Regions from separate parts of the Arthrobacter sp. 210 2 genome, predicted to be linked through region 2. Evidence: predicted binding sites of a transcription regulator. Region 2 holds the regulator's gene; the other holds the start of a gene.
What was found. Region 2 encodes HrcA, which represses chaperone genes, less so after heat shock. Its sites were predicted from a motif close to TTNGCACTCGNNNNNNNCGAGTGCNAA; they were not measured.
Positions count from the first base shown of each region.

Region 1: groES (co-chaperone GroES) is a predicted target of HrcA. The motif match lies at 2,453-2,479, and genes of this name have one in related genera.

Region 1 covers NZ_JBNHIE010000001.1:849,072-853,761, reverse strand. Annotated here, with positions in the region: gene AC5RWA_RS04100 (dihydrofolate reductase family protein) at 1-248, shown strand, start outside; gene groL (chaperonin GroEL) at 315-1,925, opposite strand; gene groES (co-chaperone GroES) at 2,003-2,296, opposite strand; gene AC5RWA_RS04085 (DMT family transporter) at 2,522-3,439, shown strand; gene AC5RWA_RS04080 (hypothetical protein) at 3,379-3,759, opposite strand; gene AC5RWA_RS04075 (THUMP-like domain-containing protein) at 3,813-4,690, shown strand, end outside.
Region 2 covers NZ_JBNHIE010000012.1:130,443-135,132, forward strand. Annotated here, with positions in the region: gene hemW (radical SAM family heme chaperone HemW) at 1-444, shown strand, start outside; gene AC5RWA_RS19310 (DUF4870 domain-containing protein) at 583-1,002, opposite strand; gene AC5RWA_RS19315 (DUF3097 domain-containing protein) at 1,121-1,972, opposite strand; gene hrcA (heat-inducible transcriptional repressor HrcA) at 2,149-3,162, shown strand; gene dnaJ (molecular chaperone DnaJ) at 3,247-4,374, shown strand; gene AC5RWA_RS19330 (16S rRNA (uracil(1498)-N(3))-methyltransferase) at 4,377-4,690, shown strand, end outside.

The sequences.
Region 1 (4,690 bases), on a different contig from region 2:
ATGAAGCCCTCGCGCGGGCGATTGAGGCGGCAGGGGACAAAGACGTATCGATCGGCGGCGGTGCGGACGTGATCCGGCAGGCCCTTGCCGCCGGGAGGGTGGACGAACTTGTGCTCTCGACGGCGCCGGTGATCCTCGGTGCCGGTAAGCGCCTTTTTGACGGCTTCGGCCAGGACATCAACCTCGGCATCATCAAGACGGTGAGCTCGACGTTCGCCACGCACGTGCGCTACGCGGTCAAGAAGTAAAGGGGCACAAAAAACCGGCCCGGCAGATGCCGGACCGGTCTTTTGTGCCTTGGCAGCCGGTGAAGGCTAGTGGCTGTGGCCTGCGTGCTCGTCTTCCTCAGCGGGCTTTTCCACAACCAGGGTCTCGGTGGTGAGAACCAGGGCAGCGATGGAGGCTGCATTGCGGAGGGCTGCACGGGTGACCTTGACGGGGTCGATGACGCCGGCAGCGATCAGGTCCTCGTACTCGCCCGACTTGGCGTTGAAGCCGTTGTTGGTTTCGAGTTCGGCAACCTTGGCGGTGATGACGTAGCCGTCGAAGCCTGCGTTCTGGGCAATCCAGCGCAGCGGCTGGACCAGCGCGCGGCGGACGATGCCCACAGCAGCGGCGGCGTCGCCTTCGAGTGCCTTGACGGCCGGGTCCTCGTCGAGGGCCTTCAGCGCGTGGATCAGGGCGGAACCGCCACCGGCCACGATGCCTTCTTCGAGGGCGGCGCGGGTGGAGGAAACAGCATCTTCGATGCGGTGCTTCTTTTCCTTCAGCTCAACCTCAGTTGCGGCACCCACCTTGATGACGCCGATGCCGCCGGCCAGCTTGGCCAGGCGCTCCTGGAGCTTTTCGCGGTCCCAGTCGGAGTCGGTGCGGGTCAGCTCGGCACGGAGCTGGGCAACGCGTGCAGCAACGTCCTCGGCAGCGCCGGCGCCGTCCACGATGGTGGTGTTGTCCTTGGTGACCGTGATGCGGCGGGCGGTACCCAGCACCTCAAGGCCAACGGAGTCCAGGCTCAGGCCCAGTTCCGGAGAGACAACCTGCGCACCGGTGAGGGTGGCGATGTCCTGCAGCATGGCCTTGCGGCGGTCGCCGAAGCCCGGAGCCTTGACGGCCACCACGTTGAGGGTGCCGCGGATGCGGTTGACGATCAGCGTGGACAGGGCCTCGCCGTCGACGTCCTCGGCGATGATGAACAGTGGCTTGGAGCTCTGCAGCGCCTTCTCCAGCAGCGGCAGGAATTCCTGCACCGAGGAGATCTTGCCCTGGTTGATCAGGATGAGGGCGTCCTCGAGGACTGCTTCCTGGCGTTCCGCGTCGGTGACGAAGTACGGGGACAGGTAGCCCTTGTCGAACTGCATGCCCTCGGTGAGGACCAGTTCGGTCTGCGTGGTGGAGGATTCCTCGATGGTGATCACACCATCCTTGCCCACCTTGCCGAAGGCCTCGGCCAGAAGCTCGCCGATCTCTTCGCTCTGCGCGGAGATGGCCGCCACGCTGGCAACCTGGGTGCCTTCAACGGGACGGGCGTTCTCCAGCAGGCGTGCAGCGACGGCTTCAACGGAAACCTCGATGCCGCGCTTGATCTGGCCGGGAGCAGCGCCGGCAGCTACGTTGCGCAGGCCTTCCTTGACCAGTGCCTGGGCCAGGACCGTGGCGGTGGTGGTGCCGTCGCCGGCAACATCGTTGGTCTTGGTGGCTACTTCCTTGGCCAGCTGTGCGCCAAGGTTTTCGTACGGGTCGTCCAGCTCGACTTCGCGGGCGATGGTGACGCCGTCGTTCGTGATGGTGGGCGCGCCCCACTTCTTGTCCAGGACAACGTTGCGGCCGCGGGGGCCGAGCGTCACCTTGACGGTGTTGGCGAGCTTGTCGATGCCGGCTTCAAGAGACCGGCGGGCAGCGTCGTTAAACGCAAGCTGCTTTGCCATGGTTTTGTCCTTTCAAGACAGAACCCCGCGCAGCTGACCAGCAGTAAGCATGACCAGCGGCACGGGGATCCGGAGAGTTACTTTACGACGATCGCCAGGACGTCGCGGGCGGACAGCACGAGGTACTCGGTGCCGCCGGTCTTGACTTCGGTTCCGCCGTACTTGGAGTAGATGACGACGTCGCCAACGGCTACGTCGACAGGAACGCGGTTGCCATCCTCAAAGCGGCCGGGGCCAACTGCAACAACTTCGCCTTCCTGCGGCTTCTCCTGTGCGGAGTCCGGGATGACCAGGCCGGAAGCCGTGGTCTGCTCGGCTTCGAGCGGGCGGACAACAATACGATCCTCAAGAGGCTTAATAGAGACCGACACTCGGACCTCTCCTTTTCGTCAGCAAATTCGTGGACTGGAAAGCTTTCCGCCCTGGCTGGCAAACCGTCGTCGCGGTGCCGGCAGCAGCCTGGCTGGCAGCTCTTCATGTGTTAGCACCCTCCTAGGGAGAGTGCTAATGAAGACTCTATGTGCGGGTTAGCACTCGGTCAAGGCGAGTGCCAGCGTTTCGTCATCCGCGTACACGGCGGCGTGTACATTGAAGCGGTGCGAGCCGCCGTATACCTGATCCTTGCGAACCTGTTCTGGGCCGGAAACTTCGTGGTGGGCCAAGCCGCGATGCAGACCATGGAGCCGTTGCAGCTGACCTTCTGGCGTTGGGCCCTGGCCGCGGTGCCGCTGCTCCTGCTGGCGCAGGCCGTTGACCGGCCGGACTGGCGCGCCGTGCTGCGCCGGTGGCCGGTACTGCTGCTGCTGAGCGCCCTGGGCATGAGCGGCTACACCCTGCTGCTGTACAGCGCACTGCAGCACACGTCGGCCCTGAACGCTTCCCTGGTGACGGCCGCCAATCCGGCCCTGATCATGGTGCTTGCCGTGGTCCTGCTCAAGGACCGGCCGCGCCCGGTGAGCTGGCTGGGCATCGCACTGGGCCTGGCCGGCGTGCTGATGGTTTTGACAGGCGGCGACCTGTCCCGCCTGCTGACCTTTTCCATCAACACCGGAGAGCTGCTGATCGTGGCAGCCATCACCGTCTGGGGTTTCTACACGATCATCGCCAGGCGGCTTGCCCTCCCCGCGATCACCGCAACGGCCGTGCAGGTGGCAATGGCTGCCGTGGTCCTGGCACCCATCGCGGCAGCAACCGGGGCCGGGCTGCCGTCCACTCCGGCCGAAGGCTGGTCCCTGGCGTTCATCGCCCTGTTCCCCTCGCTGGGCTCCTACCTGCTGTGGAACCTGGCACTCAAGCGGACTTCTGCGGCCAACGCCGGCAACTACCTGAACCTGATCGCCGTCTTCACCGCCATCATCACCGTGCTGCTGGGCCAGCCCATCACCGCGGCACAGGTGCTGGGCGGAGTCCTGGTGATATCGGGGGTCCTGCTGACCAGCGCCGGCCAGCGGCCTCAGCGTCCCAGGTCGTCGAAGTCCACGTCCTCGCCGCCGTCGGAATCCCGCCTCCCCTGATTCCTGCCGCGGTAGAGCACCACGGCCGCAACGGCGGCAGCGAGCAGGGACGCCACCAGGAACACGATGCTTCCCGCCCGTGCACCGGCATACAACCCGCGGATGTCGCTGGCTTCCTGGGTGTCGTCCTGGATGTCGTTGCCCCCCACGGAATAGACGGTGGCGTTGAAGGTATCCAGGAAGAAAATGATCACCAGCAGCGCGATGCACACCACTGCCACCAGGGAAGCCGCAATGAGGGCGGGACGAGCGTACCTGGCGGGACCCCGGTCCGTGGGTTGCTCTTCTCCGGACTGCTGGGGGCCTGCGCTGTCTTCCATGCTTTCAACACTATCGGCATAGCGCCGGGCCCTCCTCCACTAGGCTGGAACCCATGCCCCACGCTTCCCAGGACCAGATCGCACCGCTGCTCACCCCGGAAGGCTGGGAGCTGCTGGCGTCCCTGGGTCCCTACCAGGAGGACTCCTCCTATGAGCTCAATTCGGCCCTCCGGAAGGCCGGCCACTCCCCCCACCTGGTCTCCGCCGTCCTGACCCAGTCCAGGCTCCGCACCAAGGCCGAAGCAAAATTCGGGGAGTTTTCCCGGCAGATGCTCTTCACCCAGGCAGGCCTGGAACAGGCCACCCGCCTGAACGTGGCCGCCCGGCACGCGCAGCGGTTTGCCGGCGCGGGGGTCAGCCATGTGGCAGACCTGGGCTGCGGGCTGGGCGCCGATTCGCTCGCCTTGGCGTCCCTTGACGTGACCGTCACCGCCGTCGAAATGGATGAGACCACGGCCGCCTGCGCCACCGTGAACCTCATCCCGTTCCCGAACGCCACGGTGGTCCATGCGGACGCCACTGCTGTTCCGCTGGACGGCATCGACGGCGTCTGGCTGGACCCCGCCCGCCGGGTCACCTCCACCTCGGGCACCAAGCGCATCTGGGATCCAGAAGCCTTTTCGCCGCCGCTGTCCTTCGTCGAAGCCCTGGCCGCGTCCGGCAAGGCCGTGGGGGTGAAGATGGGGCCCGGCATGCCGCATGACTCCGTCCCGCACAACTGCGAGGCACAGTGGGTCTCCGTGGCCGGCGACGTCACCGAGGTGGCACTGTGGTTCAACGCCGTGCGGCGGCCCGGAGTCCGCCGCGCAGCCCTGGTGCTGGGGCCCAGCGGCGCCGCCGAGCTGACCAGCGGCGAGGACTTCGGGGCCGGGCCGGAAGCACCGGTGGGTCCCGTGGAAGGCTACCTGTACGAACCCGACGGCGCGGTCAT
Region 2 (4,690 bases):
ACCAAAGCCGGGCTGGGCTGGTACGAAGTCAGCAACTGGGCCCGTACCCCGGACCATGCCTGCCGCCACAACCTCGCCTACTGGCGCGGGGACGACTGGTGGGGGATCGGCCCCGGCGCGCACTCCCACATGGGCGGTGTCCGCTGGTGGAACGTCAAGCACCCCACTGCCTACGCCGGCCGCCTGGCGCAGGGCCTGTCCCCGGCCGCAGGCAGGGAGACCCTGGACCTGGAAACCCGGAACATCGAGCGCGTCATGCTGGAAGCCCGCCTTCAGGCCGGGCTTGAGGTGGCCGCCCTGAGCGCCGTGGGTCGCCATGAGATTGCCGGGCTGATTGCCGACGGCCTGGTGGACCCGGCCGCGGCGTTCCGGGGGAAACTGGTCCTCACCCTCAAGGGACGCCTGCTGGCTGACGCCGTGGTCCGCCGCATCCTGCCCGAGTAACCCACTAAACCAACACGGGGTCACTCCCTGCCCAAAAACGCGTGGTTGTTGGGTAGGGAGTGACCCTCCCCACCCGCACCCTGACCTCGCAAGCTCGGCCAGGGAACCCCGCGGGTGTGGCCCCCTGTTGCTGGAACGCTACTTGATCCAGCGAAGGTTGTACGGGTAGCGGTGCGGCTGGCCGCGGTTGACGTGGATGCCGGCGGCCACGGAGAAGCAGGTCAGGGCGATCCAGATGAGGGTCGCGATCACGGCAAAAATGTTGCCGATCACGGGGATGAACACCAGGATATTGGCCACCACGGCCGCGATGGTGGGCGGAAGGCTGAAGTTGAGGGCTTCCTTGGACTCCTGGGCGGTGAACGGTCCACGGTCCCTGAAAATGAGGAAGATCAGCAGGGCAGGAACGCAGCCGAGGATCCCGCCAAAGTGCGCCAGCGTGGCCCACTGCCGGTCCTCGCCCGCCGTCAGGGGCAGCGCATTCGCCGGGACGCCGTGGTATTCCGAGCGGCCCGCGCCGCCCTGGCTGTCCCTGTGATCACGTGCGTTTTCTGACACAGTCTGTTCCTTCGAGAGTGCAAATGGTGCGAATGCCGGTGGTTGGGTGCGGGCCTGCCCCTTTTTCACAGGCACCGCAGTACCAAGAATACTGGCTATCCGGGTGTTGGCTGCCCAATCAGGGAACAGTGAGGAAGTCGATCACTTCCTCAACCCGCCCCAGCAGGGATGCTTCCAGGTCTGCATAGCTGCGGACGGCCCCCAACAGCTTCTGCCATCCCAGCCCGATGTCTTCCTTCGTGTCGTGCGGCCAGCCGAAAGCGGCCAGGATCCCGGTCTTCCAGTCCTGCCCGCGCGGCACAACGGGCCACTTCTCGATGCCGAGGACAGCGGGCCGGATGGCCTGCCACACGTCCACGTACGGATGGCCCACGATGAGCACGTTCCCGGCCGCGCCGGGAGACGCCATGACGGCATCGGCAATACGCGACTCCTTGGAGTCCGGCACCAGGTGGTCCACGAGCACGCCCAGGCGCCGTCCCGGTCCGGGCCGGAAGTCGGCCACTGCGCCGGCCAGGTCGTCAATGCCGTGCAGGGGTTCGACGACGATGCCCTCCACCCGGAGGTCGTCTCCCCACACTTTTTCCACCAGTTCGGCGTCGTGCTTTCCCTCCACCCAGATGCGGCTGGCCTTGGCTACCTGTGCGCGCTGGCCGGCAACCCGCACGGAGCCGGAGGCAGTCCTTCCGGCGGCGGGGCCGGCCGTCGCCGGACGGGGTGCCGGGGGCATCAGGCGGATTGCGCGGCCTTCGAGGAGGAAACCGAAGCCCAGCCGGAAGGTCCGTGACTTCCCGCGGCGGTCCTCGAGGACCACCACGTGCATTCCGCCGGACTTTTCCACCCGGGTGACGGCGCCGACCCAACCGGACTGGACGTCCTCCAGCACCATGCCGCGCTCAACCGGCACTTCGGGCAATTGGGTCCGGACGGGCGCGGACATGTCCCGGGGGCCCCAGTTCTGGTAATCCATGGATCGACTCCGCCTAGCGCTAGATCAGTGCACCGGAATTTCGCCCGGAGCGGTACCAATGCTAACAACGGCCCGAGGCATAATAGACTGTTAGCACTTAGGCATGTCGAGTGCTAACCCTGGTGGTGGCGCGGTGCGGGCGGCACGGCCGCCCTGACCCTGGATGGAGGTGGAGTGTGAGCGAGCCACGCAAGCTGGAAGTACTGCGGGCCATCGTGGAGGACTACGTCCACTCCCGCGAGCCGGTGGGATCCAAGGCCCTGGTCGAGAGGCATCATCTCGGCGTCTCCAGTGCGACAATCCGCAACGATATGGCGGCGCTGGAGGACGAGGGCCTGATCACCGCCCCGCACACCAGCGCGGGCCGGATTCCCACGGACAAGGGCTACCGTCTGTTCGTCGACCAGATTTCGGCCGTCAAACCCCTGTCGCAGGCCGAGCGCCGGGCCATCCAGTCGTTGCTGGAGGGCTCGGACGACCTTGACGACGTCCTGGACCGAACGGTCCGCCTGCTGTCGCAGCTGACCAACCAGGTAGCGGTTGTCCAGTATCCGCACCTGAGCCGTGCCCTGATCCGGCACATCGAATTCGTCCTGCTTGCTCCCCGCAAGGTGCTGGTGGTGCTCATTGCGAACAGCGGCAAGGTGGAACAGCGGGTCATCGACGTCGGGCAGGACCTGGGGGACGACGCCCTGGCCGCCTTGCGGACCCGGTTCCTGGGTTCCCTTTCAGGAACGCCGCTGGGCCAGCTGGCCCAGTCACTTCCGGCCGTGGTGTCGGCGGTCAGTCCCGGCCAGAGGCTGGCCGCGCAGGCGCTGGCCCACGGGCTGGAGGTGCTGGCGCACAGCAGCCGTGAGGACCGGATGGTGATGGCGGGAACGGCGAACCTTGCACGGTCCAACGTCGATTTCCCGCTCAGCATCGGCCCCGTCCTGGAAGCCCTTGAGGAGCAGGTGGTCATGCTGCGGCTCCTGAGCGAGATGGCGCAGGACCACCGCGGCGTGGCCGTCAGCATCGGCCGCGAGAACCCCTACGACGGCCTTTCCGAGGCGTCCGTCGTGGCCACGGGATACGGCCCGGACAGCACGGCCAAGATTGGCGTGCTGGGGCCGACGCGCATGGACTACCCCACCACCATGGCCGCCGTCAGGGCTGTTGCCCGTTACCTTTCCCGGATACTGGGACCCTGACCGGCGGTCCCGGCGCTTAGGCAGCCGGAACCACGGGCAGGGCACCCCGCATGCAGGCAGTACAACAAGGAAGAGATACGAACTTTGAGCAGCCACTATGACGTCCTTGGAGTCTCACCGGAGGCCACCGGCGAAGAAATCAAGAAGGCCTACCGCAAGCTGGCCCGGACCCTGCACCCGGACGTTAACCCGGGTGAGGACGCCGCAGACCGCTTCAAGGCAGTAACCCACGCGTACGAGGTCCTTTCCGACCCCCAAAAGCGGCGCGTCTATGACACCACCGGCAATGAAAACGGTACGGACAACGGATTCGGCGGCGGCAGCTACGCCGGCCAGGGCTTCGCGTTCCAGGACATCTTTGACACGTTCTTTGGCGCCGGCGGCTCCACCGGGCCTGCCTCCCGTGTCCGCCGCGGACAGGACGCCCTCATCAGTGTCCGGATCGACCTCCGCGATGCGGTGTTCGGCGTCAACAAGAAACTCGAAGTGGACACCGCGGTCACCTGCCCCACCTGCGAGGGATCATGCTGCCGGCCCGGCACCCACCCCGAACGGTGTGACATCTGCGGAGGCAGCGGCCAGGTCCAGCGGGCCGTTCGCTCCATCCTGGGCCAGGTCATGACGGCTGCGCCCTGCGGCAGCTGCGAAGGCTTCGGCACGGTCATCAAGGACCCCTGCAACGAATGCAGCGGCCAGGGACGGATCCGGAGCCGCCGGTCCCTGACCATCAAGGTTCCCGCCGGCGTGGCCACCGGCACCCGGATCCAGCTCTCCGGCCAGGGCGAGGCCGGGCCCGCCGGCGGACCCTCCGGTGACCTTTACGTGGAAATCCGCGTCAACAATGACGCCACCTACGTCCGCGACGGAGACGACCTGCACGCCACGCTGAACATCCCCATGACGGCCGCAGCGCTGGGTACAGAGGTAAGCCTTGAGACCTTCGACGGGACCCAGGAAATCGACGTCAAGCCCGGAACGCAGTCCGGTGAGATCATCACCCTCCGCGGCCTCGGCGTTACCCACCTGCGCGGCTACGGCCGCGGCGACCTGAAGGTGCACCTGCAGGTTGAGACCCCCGCGAAGCTGGATGCCGCCCAGGAGGACCTCCTGCGGCAGCTCGCCAAGATGCGCGGCGAGCAGATCACCGAGGGCAAACTCGCTGCCAGCGGCGGCATGTTCGCCAAACTCCGGGATCGCCTCGGTAACCTGTAGCGGTGAGCAACCCCGTCTTCTTCACTCCCGCCGGGTCCCTGGACGGCGTCGCGCCCGCGACGCGGTTCATCCTGGAAGGACCCGAAGCCAGGCACGCTGTTGCGGTTAAACGGCTGTCACCCGGTGAAGCTGTGGACATTGTCGACGGTGCCGGCACGCGGATGAGCGGACGCGTCACCGCGGCTTCTTCCTCGGCTCTGGAGGTCGAGTGCACGTCGGTGGCCTTCGAAGACCGCCCCGATGTCCGGCTGGTCCTGGTCCAGGCGCTTGCGAAGGGCGACCGGGACGAGCTGGCCATCGAAACGGCGACAGAGCT